DNA from 3 places in the Pseudoalteromonas sp. JB197 genome. Region 1 is predicted to be linked to each of the others. Evidence: predicted binding sites of a transcription regulator. Region 1 holds the regulator's gene; each other region holds the start of a gene.
What was found. The regulator ArgR, encoded in region 1, controls arginine synthesis, uptake and breakdown. The targets are predictions, from matches to a motif close to ANTGAATANNTATTCANT.

Region 1 (6,596 bases):
CAACGTCCATAATACGTGTACCTACAGGCACCATAATAATTAAATCGTCAGACTTTTTACCCGTACAGTTACGGCTGCGGCCATTAGTACCGCGATCTGCTCTATGGAAGCGTTCAAATTGGTAATCAATTAAGGTATTTAAGTTTTCATCCGCTTGTAGATAAACACTACCACCGTCACCACCGTCACCACCGTCAGGCCCACCTTCTGGGATATATTTTTCACGACGGAAAGACACGATACCGGCGCCACCGTCTCCAGCTTCTACGCGAATTTCTACTTCATCTACAAACTTCATGATTACTCACTTTAGGGATTGGCTTGTTAATAACACTATTATATACCCAAGCCAACTTAATACCAATTGGCATAAATATTTGAACCATTTTACGAATTAGATCGCTCTATAACTTCGTTAAAGAGCCCGCTACTTAAACCCATAGGTATAATTGCAGGCTTGGGTATATATTGTAAAATAATGAAAACAAAAAACCCCGCAAAGGCGGGGTTTTTTAACTATCTTACTGATTACTCAGTTACGATAGTTACGTATTTACGGTTTAAAGGACCTTTTTGTTCAAACTGAACTTTACCATCTGCTTTTGCGAAGATAGTGTGGTCTTTACCGATACCTACGTTTGTACCAGGGTGGAAACGAGTTCCACGCTGACGAACAATGATGCTACCCGCTAGAACTGATTCGCCACCAAAACGCTTAACACCTAGGCGTTTGCTTTCTGAATCGCGACCGTTACGAGTACTACCAGCTGCTTTTTTATGTGCCATTTCTAAGTACCTCTAATTAAGCGCTAATGCCAGTGATTTTAACTTCTGTGAACCATTGACGATGGCCCATTTGCTTACGAGAATGCTTACGGCGTCTAAATTTAACAACCTTAATCTTCTCACCGCGACCATGTGAAACAACCTCAGCTGTTATCTTACCACCGTTTACGAACGGTACACCAATCTCGATTTTCTCACCATCAGCAACTAAAAGTACTGAATCAAATTCTACTGCTGCACCAGTTTCAACGTCTAATTTTTCAAGACGAATCGTTTGACCTTCAGTCACACGATGCTGTTTACCACCACTTTGGAAAACCGCGTACATAATTAACTCCGTCTGTGCGCCCTCAAATCGACGCAACTAAAATATTCTTCGATAGGGCGCGAAGTTTACGCTACGGCGTAATAACTAGCAAGCCTATTTTGTAATTAAAATGAATAAAAAGTAGCTGCATTGAGAGCAATTCAATATTTCCCCTATTTTATATTAAATAGCCCTTTTGCCAAGCGCTTTTTCACGATTAGTGAAAATAATTTGCCTTAGCTAAACACACACTACAACGGATAATAAATAAACATAAATTACAGCACACTTTGTACACTAATCAATCAGCTATCTCTCGTATTTAAGTGCTAATTAGCGATGTTAACCGTGTTTTTTCAGGGAATCGTCACAAAATATCGAGCTAGTGCTTTTTTTGTTGTACAATCTGCGCCGTTCACACATAAAAATTGGCTCGGAGATCAATGGATATAAAAGCTATCCAGGCGTTAATCGAAAACGATATGAATGACGTCAATCAACTTATACATGCGCAAATGCGCTCAGATGTGGCGTTAGTTAACCAACTTGGCTTGTATATTGTAAACAGTGGCGGCAAGCGCGTGCGCCCAATGTTGGCAATACTAGCGGCCAGAGCATTGGGTTATCAGGGTAAAGATCATATTACACTTGCAACTATTGTTGAGTTTATTCATACCGCAACACTATTACATGATGATGTTGTTGATGAATCTAACTTACGCCGAGGCACGCCTACAGCAAATGCTGAGTTTGGTAATGCTGCCAGCGTATTAGTGGGCGACTTTATTTACACTCGTTCATTTCAGCTCATGGTTGGCCTTGGTAAAATGCAGGTAATGCAAGTGCTTGCAGATGCAACTAACATTATTGCTGAAGGTGAAGTATTACAGTTAATGAACTGTAATGACCCCGACACCACTGAAGCCAGCTATATGCAGGTTATTTACTCTAAAACCGCTAAGCTATTTGAAGCCGCTACAGGCCTTGCGGCCATTATTACTGAGCAAAACCAAGCCACGCTTGATGCGCTTAACCTATACGGCATGCATTTAGGTACTGCGTTTCAGCTCGTTGATGACGTACTTGATTACAACGCAGATGCAGATCAATTAGGTAAAAATATTGGTGATGATTTAGCCGAAGGGAAACCAACTCTGCCGCTTATTTATGCAATGCAACATGGTAATGAGCAGCAAACACAGCTGATCCGTGACGCTATAGAGCACAGTAATGGCATGGATCATCTTGAAGAAATTTTAGCGGCACTTAAACAAACCAATGCGCTTGAATTTACGATGCAAAAGGCCGAACTTGAAGCCGACAAAGCCATTGCTTGCTTAGACTTTTTAGCTGAGTCTGAATATAAACAAGCACTTGTGAGCCTTGCCCGTATTGCAGTTGATCGCGATCACTAACTTTACTGCCTTTATGTGTAGCTAACCTGGGTGCAGGTTAGCTAAATTCCGAGCAATAAAAAAGCCTGCAAACGCAGGCTTTTTTGTCACTTGATTTTGGCTATTACGCCATGAAATCAACACCTTCTTTGATGTCTTTTTTCAGTGTTTCAAGCATGTCATTTTTTGCTTTTGTTTCAAATGCGCTTAGTTCGCCGTAAGAAAGAATTTCTTCTACGCCGTTTTTACCTAAACGTACTGGGTGTGCAAAGTACTCCGCATCGCCATTTTCAACAGCAACGTACGCGTAATCTACAACGTCTTCACCTTGTAGGCCTTTAACTAAAGACATACAAAAACGAGCTGCAGCTGCACCCATTGATAAAGTAGCTGAACCGCCACCCGCTTTAGCATTTACAACTTCAGTACCCGCATTTTGGATACGTGGAGTAAGTGCTGCAACTTCTTCATCTGTAAAGCTCACGCCTTCAACTTGAGAAAGTAGAGGTAAAATAGTAGTACCTGAGTGGCCACCGATTACAGGAACTTTAACAGTTGCTACGTCTACGCCTTTAAGTTCAGCAACAAATGCTTCTGAACGAATAACGTCAAGCGTAGTAATACCAAATACGCGTTTAGCGTCGTAAGTACCTGCTTTTTTAAATACTTCAGCAACAATTGGTACAGTGCCGTTTACTGGGTTAGTAATAATACCTACTAACGCTTTAGGACAACTTGCAACTATGCCTTCTGCTAACGTTTTGATGATGCCAGCATTTACATTAAATAAATCTGCACGATCCATACCTGGCTTACGTGGCATGCCAGCAGGAATAAGTACGATATCAGCATCTTTAAGCGCTTCATTTAACGCATCAGCGCCAAAGCCAGCTACTTTAACCGCTGTAGGGATATGAGATAGATCAACCGCAACACCTGGAACTACTGGTGCAACATCATATAGTGATAATTCAGAACCAGCTGGTAAGCCTGTTTTTAATAATAAAGACAACGCTTGACCGATACCGCCTGCAGCACCTAATACAGCAACTTTCATTGGAATTCTCCGTGATTTGAGGTAGGAAATATTTATGGCTCTAAGATAAAGAAATTAGCGACTAAAAACAAATTTATCCTGCCTATTTTCGTAATATTTTAGACCATAGTTGTAAAAACATTTGGCCTGAATACAGTAAACTGGCAAGTTAAATAAACAACTGCTGTATAATTATTCGTTTTTGTGTAGAATTTGCGGCATGGATAATAAAAAGCAAATAAAAACTATGCAACCACAAGACAAACAGGAAGCGTTAGTAAAAGCATTTAAAGCGCTTTTAAAAGAAGAAAACTTTGGTTCTCAAGGCGATATAGTAGATTCGTTAAAAGAGCAAGGTTTTGACAATATAAGCCAAAGTAAAGTGTCGCGCATGCTTAGTAAGTTTGGCGCGGTACGAACGCGCAATGCCAAACAAGAAATGGTGTATTGCTTGCCAGCAGAAATGGGCGTACCCACAGCAAAAAGCCCGTTGCGCCAGCTTGTTATTGATATAATGCATAACGAAATGATGATTATTATCCGTACCAGCCCAGGCGCGGCTCAGCTTATTGCGCGTTTACTTGACTCATTAGGTAAAGCCGATGGCGTGTTAGGTACTATAGCTGGCGACGACACTATTTTTATTGCCCCAGCTAAAATATCTGAAATAGACTTAACCCTAGAGCGGGTACGTATTTTATTTGATACGGTTTAGTATTTAAAACACGCGTTATAACTGTTTTAAAAACCCAACTGACGGTGCAAAAAACGCAGACCCCATATCGGCTTGAGTAAAATCAAGCCAATGATCATAGCACTCCCCCTCACCTAAACGACTTTTTAATACCTGTTCAAATGCGGTTCCACTGGCCGAGCAAGTAATTGACAGCATTCCTTGCTCGTAAACATCGCCATAAGGCATGCCTTGATTAAGTAATATTGGCTGGCCTTGCTCATCTTTTAATTCACTGCGTTGTGCATGGCTGGTTTCAAGCGCTGGGGCTATAAGAGTGTTGTCTAAGCGAGTGCGACCTATTATTTGCTCTTGCTCATCTAGCGATAGATGCTGCCATACGCTTAGATCGTGCTTATAACGTTGCACATGAATATAACTGCCTTGATCCTCAAAGCTACCTGGTTTATTTATTAACGCCGTTGCCCGCTTTTGTCGGCCATGCGGCATTTTGCCACCATAAATAAAACCATTGAAATCGCGACCATCTAAAAATCTAAAATTACGAATTTGTTCCACCAGCTCTACGTCTGGTGCAAATAACTTTAAAATTTGCAGTGCAAATAAATGATTAACGTCTTCGCGGTCTGAACGTATTTGCACAAACAAATCACACGGCTGCACGCTCATTGCGTGTTCATTATGATTTATATTAGGAAAGCTTTGTAGTTCACTGGGGATATACTCTGGCAAAATATGCGGCCAATACTGTGCACCAATAGCCACCATACAAGAAAGCATAGATTCAGAAAACTGATCGCTAAACTCTTCCTCAATAGCGCTTACTTGCTTGAGCTTTGTACGTAATGACTCATCTTGGCCATCAAACACATTAAAAAATAAATGCAAACCGTGTAAGTTTGCTTCAGCACAAATCCCTGATTGCGCTTGTGCCATTGTTATTCCTTAGCTTATAAATAGATAAACACAGCGAATAACAAATTAATTTATGATTCGAAAAAATTCACCGTGTGGGGTTTTATTTTTATTATAACCTGCTCATTTTGAACAAATGACTGGCCATATTGCGCTGCAACTTCTATTTCTTGTTGTGCAATAACTACAGTGTAAACATAAGCCGAACCAATAAAACGACTGCTTAATATGGTGGCGCGTTCACTATGGCTATCTTTTTTATTGTCGCTCATTAGCTCTATTTGATGAGGACGCACATATATTTTTCCTATATTAGCCTGATGCTGGTGCGCAATAACCGACTCAACTAGGCCAAAAGCGGTTTTATATTCAGTTGCTGTTAACACTTCTGCGCTTAAGTATATGCCCTGACCGAGAAACTCTGCAACCTCCTTTGAGCTTGGTTTAGCAAAAAGCTGTTCTGGGGTGCCCTGTTGAGCTATTTTACCCTGGTGCATAATAGCCAGCGTGTCTGCAAATGCAAAAGCCTCTTCCTTTGAGTGGGTAACAAATACTGCCGACACTTGTTGAGTTTTAATTATGCGGCGAATATCGGCAATTAATTCAAAGCGTACTTGAGTGTCTATATTCGAAAACGGCTCATCAAGTAATAGTAAACTTGGTTTGTAAGCAAGTGCACGCGCAATCGCCACGCGCTGTTGTTGCCCACCCGATAACTGATGCGGATACCTGTCGGCGCAGCCAACTAAATGCACCAGCTTAAGCATTTCATCAACGCGCTGTTGCTTTTGCTCTTTACTCATTTTACTTAAGCCAAAAGCAATATTATGTGCCACGGTTAAATGCGGGAATAACGCATAATCTTGAAACATCATGCCAATATTACGATGCTCTGGCGAGATAAATGTATTGGCGTTACTCACCAGCTTACCATCGATAAACACGCTTCCTTGTTGCGTTTCTATTAGCCCTGCAATTGCTTTTAAGGTGGTGGTTTTACCACAACCACTGGCACCTAACAAACACACTATTTCGTTTTTACCTATGGTTAAATTTAGCTCGTGAATAACCTTAGTACCGTTATATTGATAGCTCACGCCTTGTAAAATCAAACTACTCATTTAACTACGTTGCTCCATAGAACGGTTAATAAAATACAGAGGGATAAATCCAACCAGCACAATAAATAATGCCGATATAGAAGCCAGCTCTAATTGCTCATCACTCACATACTGAAACACATGCGTAGCTAAGCTTTCAAAATTAAACGGCCTAAGTAACAAAGCCGTAGGTAGCTCTTTCATGCATTCAATAAACACCAGCAAAGCCGCAGTAAGCAACCCGCGTCTAAGTAGGGGTAAATGCACCAAACGTAACGTATGGCCTTGGCTTTTGCCCATAGATTGGCTAGCCATGTCGAGAGAGGGGCTAATGCGTAAAAAGCTCGACTCAATCGCGCCATGT
Region 2 (6,596 bases), 2.5 Mb from region 1:
TTTTATTATGATTGGTGCCTTTGGCCTAAAAGTGTATCACCCTAAAAGTGGCGAACCTGTTGACTTAACACACGCAAACTTTGATGAAGTGGGTAAACCACAACTGCCCTTATTAGTGCAGCAAATTTTTAGGCTAGGAAATATTCAGGCGCAAAAATACCAAGTTAATAAAGGCGGTTACCCGTATTGGCACAGCGAAGTTTATCCGCAGTTAAATCATAACGAGGCGCTACATAGAGTATTGCTGTTTATGTTTTATTTGAACGATGTTGAACAAGGTGGGGAAACGGAGTTTTATTATCAAAAGCGTAAAATTGCGCCTAAAAAAGGCACTATAGTAATAGCGCCCGGCTACTTTACTCACACTCACCGTGGCAATAAGCCAGTATCTAACGATAAGTATATTTTAACCTCGTGGGTACTGTTTAACCGCGCAGAGCAAATATACGGTGCGCCAAAGAGCTAGCGCACCTTTTTTATGTATATTAACCTAGTAGCTCATCAAACAAATTAAATAACTGATCAAGCTCTGCGGTGGTGTTGTAGTGCATGCAACCAATGCGCACTACGCCACCTTTATCAAGTACGCCTAATTGCTCACACAAACCTTGCGCGTAAAAGTTGCCGTCCCATACACAAATATGTTGCTTACCTAAACATTCAGATACAGCGCGCGGCTCTAAACCTTCAAAAGTTAACGCAAAAGTAGGCGTACGCTCATTTAAACGATCTAAGTCATCTATACCAAACAATTTAATACGCGGGTAATTAACTAAGCGCGTTAAAAAGTATTCACTCAGCGCCATTTCGTGTTGCTTGGTTTTAGCAAAGGCAACACTTAACTTTTCGCGGCGTGAATGGCTGTCGTCAAGCTCGCTAATTGCTGCAATGTAATCAACCGCCGCTATAAAACCAGCCATGGCTTCAAAGCTTTGTGTGCCAGTTTCCCAGCGACCTGGCGCTACGTCTTTAGCTGGCTCAACTTTATACGGGGTAAACCCTTCTAAATGTTCTTTTTTGCCATAAACCATACCTAAATGCGGGCCAAAAAATTTGTACGCTGAGCAGGCTAAAAAGTCGCAATTGAGTACTTGTACGTCTACAAGTTCGTGCGGTGCATAATGTACGGCGTCAACATATACCAGCGCACCTACGTTGTGAGCAAGCTCTACAATACGTTTAATATTGTTAATTGAACCTGTGGTATTAGAGGCATAAGTTACCGCTACCAGCTTAGTATTACTGTTTAGTAAACTCTCGAACTGGGCCATATTGAGTGTGCAGTCGGTTTCGTTAATAAGCGCAGTATTAACTTTAACACCTTTATCTTCTGCGGCTTGCTGCCACGACGAAACGTTAGAAAAGTGATCCGCGTTAGTGACAATAATTTCATCACCCGTTTGCCAGTCGCGTGAAATTGCGCGGCTAAAGCTAAACGTTAAGCTGGTCATATTCGGACCAAATACAATTTGTTGTGGGCTGGGCGCATTGAGTAAATCGGCAGCAGCTTGGCGAGCATTTGCCATTAGCTCAACGGTTTTATCGCTTGAGAAAAATGCTCCACCTAAATTTGAGTTGTAATAACCCAAATAAGCAGTCATAGCGTTAAGTACCGATTGCGGTACTTGCGAGCCACCGGGGCCGTCTAAAAACACGGGAGATTTACCATTAACGCTTTGCATTAATGCCGGAAATTGCTCACGTAATTGCGTTATATTCATGCTCATTCCTTAAGACGTTAATACAAAGCAATCCAGGTAACCTGGCTTACTGGCATCAAGTTTATTCATTGGAGTAGCGTTATGCCACACTTGACGGTCGTTAATTACTGCAAACATACCGTCTTTTATGGCCATTTTAAAACAGGGATCGGCTTGCTTGTTTTCGTATACAAGCAATTCACCGCCCTCTAAGTTTTCATGCGATACACCACATACACACACATGATCAAAACCATCTTGGTGCACGCCTTCTGGCGCTGCAGGCGTATCACTATCAATGGCTAACATACGAAATTGGTGAATTTCGATATCACGTTCTTCATCAATCCCGGTAATTTGACGAAACTCATTCACAATACTTTTCATGCCCGCTGACTCAAGTAGGCTTTGCTCTAAATTTTCGTAACTACGCTCAACATTACCCTGAAAGGTATTAATTGCATCATCTTGTACAAATGCTTTTGTTGCTTGTAGCTTTAGCTCACCATTTTGTAGTTTAACTACAGAGTAACGGCGTTTACGAAAGGCACCATCTGCATAAGGATTAGTCGGCAGGTTATCAAAAGAAGGCTTAACCAAATCAATATTTGTTTGGTTAATAAAACGCAGCTGCAGTAAATTCTGGGGGTTTAAAGCGGTCATAAAAATCCTGCTATAGTAATTATAATATTGCAGAGATTTTAATGCATGCAAAGAGGATTTATTGCTTTATTATTTAACTTCAAAACAATTAACCACCAAAATTAATACAATAAATGCAAAAAAACAACATTAACTATCTAAAATTTATTTTTGCCAATAAAAAAACCCGCAAAAGCGGGTTTTTAAATAAGCTGTAAAAATTATACTGCTTGTTGAATGATCACGTTGTCTGCTTTTTTAGTGTAAGCAGGCATGCGATGGAAGTTCAAGTAGCGATATGTATCTGACGCTGTTGCATTGATCTTCGCTGCATATTCTTGATACTCAGCAGCAGTTGGCAATCGACCGATAATTGCCGCAACTGCAGCAAGTTCAGATGATGCTAAAAATACATTTGCACCATTACCTAAACGGTTAGGGAAGTTACGTGTAGAGGTAGACACTACCGTTGCTTTATCAGCAACACGTGCTTGGTTACCCATACATAATGAACAACCTGGAGTTTCTATACGTGCGCCAACACGACCAAAGATGCCATAGTAGCCTTCTTCAATTAGTTGGTCTTTGTCCATCTTAGTAGGTGGAGCAACCCAAAGCTGAGTAGGTAGTTGACCTTTAAAGCCATCTAGTAACTTACCAGCCGCGCGGAAGTGACCAATGTTAGTCATACAAGAACCGATGAATACTTCATCAATTTTCTCGCCAGCAACATCAGAAAGTAAACGCGCGTCATCTGGATCATTTGGAGCACAAAGAACTGGCTCTTTAATCTCAGCTAAGTCGATTTCAACTACGTGAGCGTATTCAGCATCTTTATCTGCTTCCATAAGCTCAGGATTAGCTAACCAGTCTTGCATTGCATTAATACGACGTTCAATCGTACGTACATCGCCATAACCTTCAGAGATCATCCACTTAAGCATAACAATGTTTGATTCTAGGTATTCAGAAATAGACTCTTTTGAAAGCTTAACCGTACAACCTGCAGCTGAACGCTCAGCAGATGCATCTGATAATTCAAACGCTTGCTCAACAGTTAGGTGCTCAACGCCTTCAATTTCTAGTACGCGACCAGAGAACTCGTTGATTTTACCTTTTTTCTCAACTGTTAATAAGCCTTGCTTGATACCGTAGTAAGGGATTGCATGTACAAGGTCACGTAATGTGATACCTGGTTGCATTTCGCCTTTAAAACGAACCAAAATTGACTCAGGCATATCAAGAGGCATAACACCTGTTGCTGCTGCGAATGCTACTGCACCCGAACCAGCTGGGAATGAAATACCTAATGGGAAACGTGTATGCGAATCACCACCAGTACCTACGGTATCTGGTAATAACATACGGTTTAACCATGAGTGAATAATACCGTCACCAGGGCGAAGTGAAACGCCGCCACGGTTCATGATGAAATCAGGAAGCGTGTGATGCGTGTTTACATCAATAGGTTTTGGGTATGCCGATGTATGACAGAAAGACTGCATTGTTAAGTCTGCAGAGAAACCTAAACAAGCTAAATCTTTAAGCTCATCACGTGTCATAGGACCTGTTGTATCTTGCGAGCCAACCGTTGTCATTTTAGGCTCACAGTATTGACCTGGGCGAATACCTGCAACGTTACATGCTTTACCAACCATTTTTTGCGCTAGTGTAAAGCCTTTATCTGATACTTCAGTTGCTGTTGGTACTTTAAATATATCAGTAGCACCTAAACCAAGTGATGTACGTGCTTTGTCTGTTAAACCACGACCAATGATTAGTGGAATACGACCACCAGCACGAACTTCATCTAAAATCACTTCAGATTTAAGTTCAAACTTAGAGATTACTTTATCAGTACCATGCTGCTTAACAACACCTTCGTATGGGTAGATGTCAATTTGCTCGCCCATGTTAAGTTCATCAACATTTAGCTCAATTGGTAAAGCGCCAGAATCTTCCATAGTGTTAAAGAAGATTGGTGCAATTTTATTACCTAGACATACACCGCCAACACGCTTATTTGGTACAAACGGGATATCATCGCCCATAAACCAAAGCACTGAGTTAGTTGCAGATTTACGTGAAGAACCCGTACCAACAACATCACCAACGTAAGCTAGTGGTAAGCCTTTAGTTTTTAATTCTTCTAGTTGGGTGATTGGGCCTACTTCGCCTGGTTTGTCAGGAGTGATACCATCACGTTCAATTTTTAGCATAGCTAAAGCATGTAGTGGAATATCTGGACGAGACCATGCATCTGGTGCAGGTGACAAGTCATCCGTATTTGTTTCGCCAGTTACTTTAAATACAGTAACTGAAATCTTTTCAGCAACAGCTGGTTTATTAGTAAACCATTCTGCATTTGCCCAAGACTCAATAATTTGCTTAGCGAATGTGTTACCCGCTTTTGCTTTTTCTTCTACATCGTAAAATGCATCAAACATTAATAATGTGTTTGAAAGGCCTTTTACTACGATAGGTGCAAGTGTGTCGTCATCAAGTAGGTCTATCATAGGTGCGATATTGTAACCGCCTAGCATAGTTCCTAATAATTCTGCCGCTTTTTCTTTAGAAAGTAGTGGAGAATTAGTTTCACCTTTAGCAACTGCCGCTAAAAACCCTGCTTTGATATAAGCTGCATCATCAACACCTGCCGGTACACGATTAGCAAATAAGTCGAGAATAAATTCTTCTTCACCAGCCGGTGGAGTTTTGATTAATTCAATAAGATCAGCCGTTTGCTGAGCATCTAATGGCGCTGGTACGATACCTAACGCGGCACGTTCTTCTACGTGTTTACGATATTCTTGTAGCACAATATTGCCCTCTTGGTGACGTGAAAGTATTCGGTAGCGCTTCATAAGCGCAATGTTACCCAATACTTATAGTATTCTAACGCTTAATTATAAAGCTTTTATAGGTAGATGAAAATCTATCCAGTTCAGCAACTGATTATACCGACTATAAGTATTATGAATAGTAGATAAAGTAAAATCAATTTCTATGAATGTTTATTAAGTAAGAATCATTAGTATTTATTTTTAATTTGAGTTTTTAACAGGCATAAAAAAACCCAGCGTAAAGCTGGGTTCATATAAATAAATAGCTATTAACGCTTAACTTTTACTTTTTCTATAGCAGTTAATTGCGCTTCAACACGACGATTTTCTGCGTTTGCAGCACGTGTGTTAGCTGGGTTTTTAAGACGGTCTTCACCGTAACCCACTGTAGAAATGCGAGACTCTTCTATACCATCTTTAACTAACTCTGCAGCTACATCTTTTGCACGCTTTTCAGATAGTGATTGGTTATAGCTAGCATCGCCTGGTGCAGAAGCATGACCTTCTAATTGCACTGTTACTGCGCTATTTTCCTTCATGAAATCTGCAACTTGCTTGATATCATCAAAGTATTTATTTGGTACATCAGCTGTATTATTAGGGAAAGTTACTAATAATTTAACAGTTACTTCTTTATCTTCATAAAGTGTACAACCATCAGCATCAACAGCATCTACCATTGGTGTATTAGGGCACTTGTCGTCAGCATCAATAACACCGTCATTATCTGTGTCTACTGGTGCAACAACAGGCTCTGGAGCAGGTTGAACTGGCACAACAGGCGTACTGCTTTGACCAAATAAATAGTTAATACCTAATTTAGCGTTCACATCGGTATAACCACGGTCAAGACCTTGATAAACAGATGTTTCTGCGTTAACAAATAAGCCGTCTGTAATGAAGTGCTGGTAACCAACACCTGCGTTTAAGAAAGTATTATCTGTTGCTACTTTTACTTCTTTAATACCAAATAAACCATAGAAAGGACCGCCACCAAAGTGGTAAAGTGCATCAACACCAAAACGCTCGCCGTCTACGTCGTTACGATTACCATTAGGAATCGGATTTTTAAGAAATGCATTAAAGTCCATATCTGCATACTCAAGACGTGCACTCCAGTAATCACTGAAACGGTAGCCAACTTCAGCACCCCAACTTGCAGATTCATTAACTTCCAAGTTTTGGTGCATGTTTAAGTTTTTCCAAGATGCATCGTAATAGTCACCGAACACACCAATGTAAAAACCTTCAGTTTTTTCTGCTGCAAATGCTGATGCGCTAGTTGCAGCTAACGCGATTGCGATTGTAAGTGATTTTAATTTCATTGTTTTCTTCCCATTTTAACAATTAAAAAAATATAGCTAATTCGTTCTAGCTCAACCAGTTTTATTAATATTACCTGATCCTTTAT
Region 3 (6,596 bases), 2.5 Mb from region 1:
GCCACAAAAAGCGCATCGGTTGGGCGCTTAGAGCCTTTAGTTAACGACCTAAGCTGGCTTGGCAGAGAGTTAGTTACTTTAGTTAACTTGCCTTATTATCGTAATCAGCGCAGCAAAAATACCGCAGTGAAAGTAGATAGCCCCGCTTTAGCGCTGCGTTATATTGGCCTAGATAACTTACAGCTAGTAGTACCAACTTTTGCAGTGCGCCATTGGATGCCTTATAGCACAGAGCCTTTTTCGTTACTAAAAAGGCGCTTAAAAGAAAGCGCCATGGCGAATGCTATTGCGGCACAAAAAATTGCTGAAGTTAACGAGGTTAACCCAAGCCATGCTTTTACTTTAGGGATGTTATTAAACGTGGGGCAAATAGCCTTAGTGCGTTTATATTTAAAAGTGTTTGAGCAAATTTGGCAGCGAAAAGTACAATTTGCTCGCACTACAGCGAATAAAGGCTTGCATACTGCATTGTTAGAGCTAAAACCAGACCCTTTATTTTTAACCACCTTACTGAGCGAACAGTCGTTGGCTATTAGCGCTAAAATAATTGAAAAAATGGCCTTTAAGTATTTGCCGTTTAATAGCGTAATGCAGCAACTTGTTAATGGGGTAGAAAAAGGCGATACAGCGCTGCCTTTAACGCAGGTAATGCTAAAAGCACGATGTTACTCTCAGTACTTAACGCTAAAGCAGCATCAGCTAGTTGAACCGGATGAAACGCTTAGTTGGTTTTCGTACTTTAAGTTCACCAAAAAAGAGCTAAAAGCACTCCAAGCAAGCAATTTTAATAATCTTGCTATTCAAATTGATTAAATTTGTTAATTTTTTTGCGACTATCCATTCACTTTTTATTATCTCTTTTCAATACATTTCCCCGTTTAAAGTGAGGCGCGCTCGTTGTTCAGGCGCTTTATTGGCTAAAAACGAGTTGCATAAAGCAAGCAAATAGTTATTCACTATCTATGAAATTATATCTCAAGCCCTTTATTATCAAGGGTTACATGAAAGTTTTTGAAGAGACATAATCAATGTTTTCTGAAATAATAAGCGTCTGAAAATTGAACCACACAGCCCTTTTTAGGCAAATATCGCTATACTGAGTTTGCTAAAAAACACATATGCTACAGGTTACCACACAGCTATTTACGGCTTTGTGATGTACACAATTAAGAGGAAATAAAATGACAGTCAATCGCGAATTATTTGATCACGTAATGGTTCCTAACTACGCACCTTCAAGCGTAATTCCAGTTCGAGGCGAAGGCTCTCGCGTATGGGATCAACAAGGTCGAGAGTTTATCGACTTTGCTGGTGGTATTGCCGTTAACTGTCTTGGCCATTGCCACCCTGCATTAGTAGGCGCATTAAAAGAGCAAGGCGAAAAGCTTTGGCATCTATCAAATGTAATGACCAACGAGCCAGCATTACGCTTAGCTAAAAAAATGGTTGATGTAACCTTTGCCGAAAAAGTTTACTTTGCCAACTCAGGCGCAGAAGCAAACGAAGCAGCACTTAAATTAGCGCGTCGTTTTGCCCTTGATCAATTTGGCGCAGAAAAATCACAAATCATCGCATTCAACAAAGGTTTCCACGGCCGTACATTCTTTACCGTAACTGTTGGTGGCCAAGCGGCATACTCAGATGGTTTTGGTCCTAAGCCAGGCGACATTGTACATTGTGATTACAACGACCTGGCAGCATTTGAAGCACTTATTAGCGACAAAACATGTGCCGTAATGATGGAGCCACTACAAGGTGAAGGCGGTATTGTTTCGCCAACTGACGAATTTGCACAAGGCGTTCGTGATTTATGTACTAAACATAATGCACTGCTTATTTTTGATGAAGTGCAAACAGGTGTTGGCCGTACAGGTAACTTATACGCATACCAAGGTTTAAACGTTGTTCCTGACATTTTAACTACGGCTAAAGCATTGGGCGGCGGTTTTCCTATTGGTGCTATGATCACCACAACTGAAATTGCACAACACCTTAAAGTAGGTACGCATGGTTCTACTTATGGTGGTAACCCATTAGCGTGCGCCGTTGCCGAAGCAGCATTCGATACTGTAAATACCCCAGAAGTACTTGCTGGTGTAACAGCAAAAGCAGCATTATTTAACCAACTACTTACTGAAATTAATAATAAATACCACGTGTTTAGCGAAATTCGCGGCCAAGGTTTATTAATTGGTGCAGTAGTAAGCGAGCAATACAAAGGTCGTGCAAAAGAGTTTTTAGTGGCAGGTACTGAGCACGGTCTTATGTCATTAGTTGCCGGTGCTGACGTGGTTCGCTTTACACCATCATTAGTTATCCCAGAAGCCGACATTCGTGAAGGTATGGCACGCTTTGAAAAAGCAGTAGCCAGTGTTGTAAGCGCTTAACATAGCCAAACAATATCTATTAAGGGCAGACCTAGTTTGCCCTCTAATTTTAATTTACCGTTATAATATAAGGGAGTAAGCGGGTTTATGATGATCCTTCGCCCAATCCAACAAAGTGACTACCCTGCATTAGTGAAAATAGCCCACGAATCGGGTCATGGCTTTACTTCTTTACCTAATAATGAAAAGTTATTGCAAAAGAAAATAGATCATTCGGTTAGCTCATTTGCAAAAGCTGCTACCGAGCCGGGCGACGAAGGTTATTTATTTGTACTAGAGGACACCGAAACCGGTGAAGTAGTTGGCACCTCAGGTATAGAAGCCGCTGTTGGCTTAGATGATGCATTTTATCACTATCATTTAAGTAAAGTGATTCATTCTTCACGCACTCTAAACGTATATAAAGCAGTTGATATTTTAACGCTTTGTAACGATTACACCGGCGCTACAGAGCTATGTACATTATTTTTGAAAGACGCATACCGCAAAAACAGTAACGGTAAATTACTTTCAAAATCGCGTTTTATGTTTATTAAGCAGCATCAGCAGCGTTTTGCACAAACCGTCATTGCAGAAATGCGTGGTGTGTCTGACGACAATGGCAGCAGCCCATTTTGGCAATGGCTAGAAGAGCACTTTTTTTCAATGGACTTTCCAACTGCCGACTACTTAACAGGCATAGGCCAAAAAGTATTTATTGCTGAATTAATGCCTAAGTACCCAATTTACGTTAATTTGCTCAGCAAAAATGCGCAAGCTGTTATTGGTAAAGTACACGACAACACACGCCCAGCAATTGAGCTATTAAAAAGTGAAGGTTTTACCTTTAATGGGTATGTTGATATTTTTGATGCCGGCCCCACAGTTGAAGCAAAAGTAGATAACATTGCCACCATTCGCAATGCTAAACACTTTAAAGTTGAAATAGGTGAACCAAGTGGCGACACCATGGTGTTATTAGCCAACGAAAAGCTTACAGACTTTAGAGCAACTGTAGTGCCTATGACGTTCGATGAGCGCATGAGCAGCATAGTAATAACGCAACAAGTAGCCGATGCACTGTATTTACAAGCGGGCGATAGCGTAAGCGCAACCACGATTTAATTTAGGAGAAAGTATAATGACTCATCCTGCACAATTTATTAATGGTCAATGGTCACAAGGCCAAGGAACCGAATTTAGTTCAGTAAACCCAGCCAATAACAATGTTATTTTCCAAGCAAACTCAGCAACTGCAGAGCAAGTAGACGCTGCAGTTAGCGCAGCGCGCGAAGCGTTTTATGCTTGGGCTGATAAAACATTTGCTGAACGTTTAGAAATAGTTAAAGCATTCGCAGCGCAATTAAAAGAAAACAGCGAAGAGCTAGCCATTACTATTGCACAAGAAACAGGTAAGCCACTGTGGGAAACTCGCACAGAAGCGGGTGCTATGGTTGGTAAAATTGCCATTTCTGAAAAAGCGTTTTTAGAGCGCACTGGCGACGTAGAAAATGCAATGCCACTAGGGCGCGCAATGATCCGCCACAAGCCACACGGTGTTGTAGCTGTATTTGGTCCGTATAACTTTCCGGGGCATTTACCTAATGGCCACATAGTGCCAGCGCTTTTAGCGGGTAACACGGTTATATTTAAACCGTCAGAACTTACGCCTAAAGTTGCCGAGCTTACGCTTAAGCTGTGGGAAAAAGCAGGTTTACCAGCGGGTGTAATTAACCTTGTACAAGGTGAAGTAGCAACGGGTAAAGCCCTTGCTGCTCACAAAGGTATTGATGGCTTGTTCTTTACGGGTTCTTCGCGCACAGGTCATATTTTACATGAACAGTTTGCGGGTCAACCTGGTAAAATTTTAGCGCTAGAAATGGGTGGTAATAACCCACTTATTATTACTGACGTTGAAGATACTAAAGCGGTTGTTCACGATATTATTCAATCAGCGTTTATTTCAAGTGGCCAGCGTTGTACCTGTGCACGTAAACTATTTTTACCAACGGGTAGCAAAGGTGATGTAATCCTGGAGCGTTTAATTACCGCAACTAAAGCGATTAAAGTAGGTAATTATGACGATGCAGATCAGCCATTTATGGGCTCAATGATCTCATCAGCCGCCGCTGCCGGTATGGTTAAAGCGCAAAACGAACTTGTTGAGCTTGGTGCTCAAGTATTGGTAGAGCTTGAGCATACAGTTAATACTGGCTTTGTAACACCAGGTATTATTGAGTGTACAAATATTAGCGACTTCCCAGATGAAGAACATTTTGGACCACTTCTAAAAGTATTCCGCTTTGATGACTTTGACCAAGCAATTGATAAAGCCAACGACACAAGCTTTGGTTTATCAGCAGGTTTACTTAGCGACAGTGCTGCCGACTACGAGCACTTTTTACGCCGTATTCGCGCTGGTATTGTTAACTGGAACCGCCCAATTACTGGCGCATCAAGTGCTGCACCGTTTGGTGGTATTGGCGCATCGGGTAATCACAGAGCCAGCGCGTATTACGCTGCCGATTACTGTGCATACCCAGTAGCATCAGTAGAGCTTGAAAAAGTTGCTATGCCAGCTACATTAAGCCCAGGCTTAAAAATAGACTAAAATTACTACTAAATAATTATAAAAGCAGCTTCGGCTGCTTTTTTTGTATTAGCTATGTCGCTAAGCTAGTAATTATTAGTGCTTTCTGCTTAAATTACTGAATTAATTATTTTTAAGGTATACGTGTAATGGTTTTAAATAGGCAAGGGTACGACGACTTAATTATGTACCTAACTCAAAACTTAGCTTTATTTGAAAAGCCGGGTGAAATAAAACCAGGTGCACCTACGGTTATGGAATTAATCGAAGACGTGATTGCACAAAACGTAATGCTCATATGTCAGCAGCACACAGAGCTCACTACAGAGCAGCGTAGCCAAATTGTGCGTGAAGTTGATGGCATAGTTTACGATTTACAAGAAGTCCTCAGTAGCATCACCTCGCGGCCTGTTACGGTAGAGCAACACATGTTTATTGATGAGTTTGGTGGTTTGGTTAAAAACCTATTTGATAACGCCGTTTCTTAGCCCGCAACCCTTCTATATTTTCCGGTAGCACGCTTTAAATGCGCTGACGGTTTTACCACCCTTGCATAAATTTAAGTGCCTTGATCAAGCTAATTTATATTATTGCTGGGCGCTCACTTATTAAAGCTGATTGGTATACAATCAAGAAAATAATTTTTGAGGTATAACAATGCAAGCAAATGTAAAATGGGTTGAAGGTAATACCTTTATTGGTCGCTCTAATTCAAATCATAATGTTGTATTTGACGGTGGTAGCGACAGTGCTGCACCGAGCCCTATGGAAATGGTATTAATGTCAATCGGTTGTTGTTCATCGGTTGATGTAGTGAGCATTTTAAAAAAAGCCAAACAAGATTTTAGCAACGTAGAAGTACAGTTAACGGCAGAGCGCGCCGAAACTGCCCCACGAGTATTTACCAAAGTTAATTTACACTTTGTAGCAACGGGCAATAATGTGTCTGAAAAGCACCTTGCACGCGCTGTTTCACTCTCTGCTGAAAAGTATTGCTCGGTCGCATTAATGCTTGATAAAACAGTAAAAATTACGCATAGCCACGAAGTTGTGCAAGATCAAGTAAAATAACGCTTTTTCCATGAGTAAAATTCGTATAAAATCCGCGAACTTTTATTCTGCTAGAGCAGATTTCACTAATTTATAGGTTGGTTTATTATGAACAAACCCTTCGATAAACTTAAACTTCATGGTTTTAATAATTTAACTAAAAGTTTAAGCTTTAGTATTTACGACATTTGCTATGCAAAGACCGAGCAACAACGTAAAGAATATATTGAATATATCGATGAGCAGTACAGTGCAGATAGACTAACCGACATTTTAGGTGAAGTTGTTGATATTATAGGTGCTAACATTTTAAATGTAGCGCGCCAAGACTACGAACCGCAAGGTGCAAGCGTAACTATTTTGGTTTCAGAAGAGCCGGTAGAAGAGCAGCAAAATTACGATGCTGACGAAGCTCCAGGCCCATTACCTGATTCAGTGGTTGCCCATTTAGATAAAAGCCATATTTGTGTACACACGTACCCAGAAGCTCACCCTGATGACGGTATTTGTACTTTTCGCGCCGATATTGAAGTGTCAACGTGTGGCATAATATCGCCACTTAAAGCGTTAAACTTCCTTATTCATAGCCT

Region 2: the regulator ArgR is predicted to act here: its motif matches at 2,424-2,441, upstream of CIK86_RS12255 (2OG-Fe dioxygenase family protein).
Region 3: the regulator ArgR is predicted to act here: its motif matches at 941-958, upstream of CIK86_RS12210 (aspartate aminotransferase family protein).

What each region holds. Positions count from the first base shown of each region.
Region 1 covers NZ_NRGZ01000001.1:49,089-55,684, reverse strand. The annotation lists gene cgtA (Obg family GTPase CgtA) at 1-298, opposite strand, end outside; gene rpmA (50S ribosomal protein L27) at 529-786, opposite strand; gene rplU (50S ribosomal protein L21) at 803-1,114, opposite strand; gene ispB (octaprenyl diphosphate synthase) at 1,537-2,508, shown strand; gene mdh (malate dehydrogenase) at 2,612-3,544, opposite strand; gene argR (transcriptional regulator ArgR) at 3,771-4,238, shown strand; gene CIK86_RS00215 (Dyp-type peroxidase) at 4,254-5,153, opposite strand; gene CIK86_RS00210 (ABC transporter ATP-binding protein) at 5,204-6,253, opposite strand; gene CIK86_RS00205 (iron ABC transporter permease) at 6,254-6,596, opposite strand, start outside.
Region 2 covers NZ_NRGZ01000001.1:2,584,293-2,590,888, forward strand. The annotation lists gene CIK86_RS12245 (2OG-Fe(II) oxygenase) at 1-466, shown strand, start outside; gene CIK86_RS12250 (cysteine desulfurase-like protein) at 486-1,721, opposite strand; gene CIK86_RS12255 (2OG-Fe dioxygenase family protein) at 1,731-2,363, opposite strand; gene acnB (bifunctional aconitate hydratase 2/2-methylisocitrate dehydratase) at 2,564-5,161, opposite strand; gene CIK86_RS12265 (OmpA family protein) at 5,455-6,510, opposite strand.
Region 3 covers NZ_NRGZ01000001.1:2,572,195-2,578,790, reverse strand. The annotation lists gene CIK86_RS12215 (HDOD domain-containing protein) at 1-813, shown strand, start outside; gene CIK86_RS12210 (aspartate aminotransferase family protein) at 1,182-2,387, shown strand; gene astA (arginine N-succinyltransferase) at 2,475-3,491, shown strand; gene astD (succinylglutamate-semialdehyde dehydrogenase) at 3,508-4,977, shown strand; gene CIK86_RS12195 (DUF3802 family protein) at 5,106-5,444, shown strand; gene CIK86_RS12190 (OsmC family protein) at 5,614-6,027, shown strand; gene speD (adenosylmethionine decarboxylase) at 6,115-6,596, shown strand, end outside.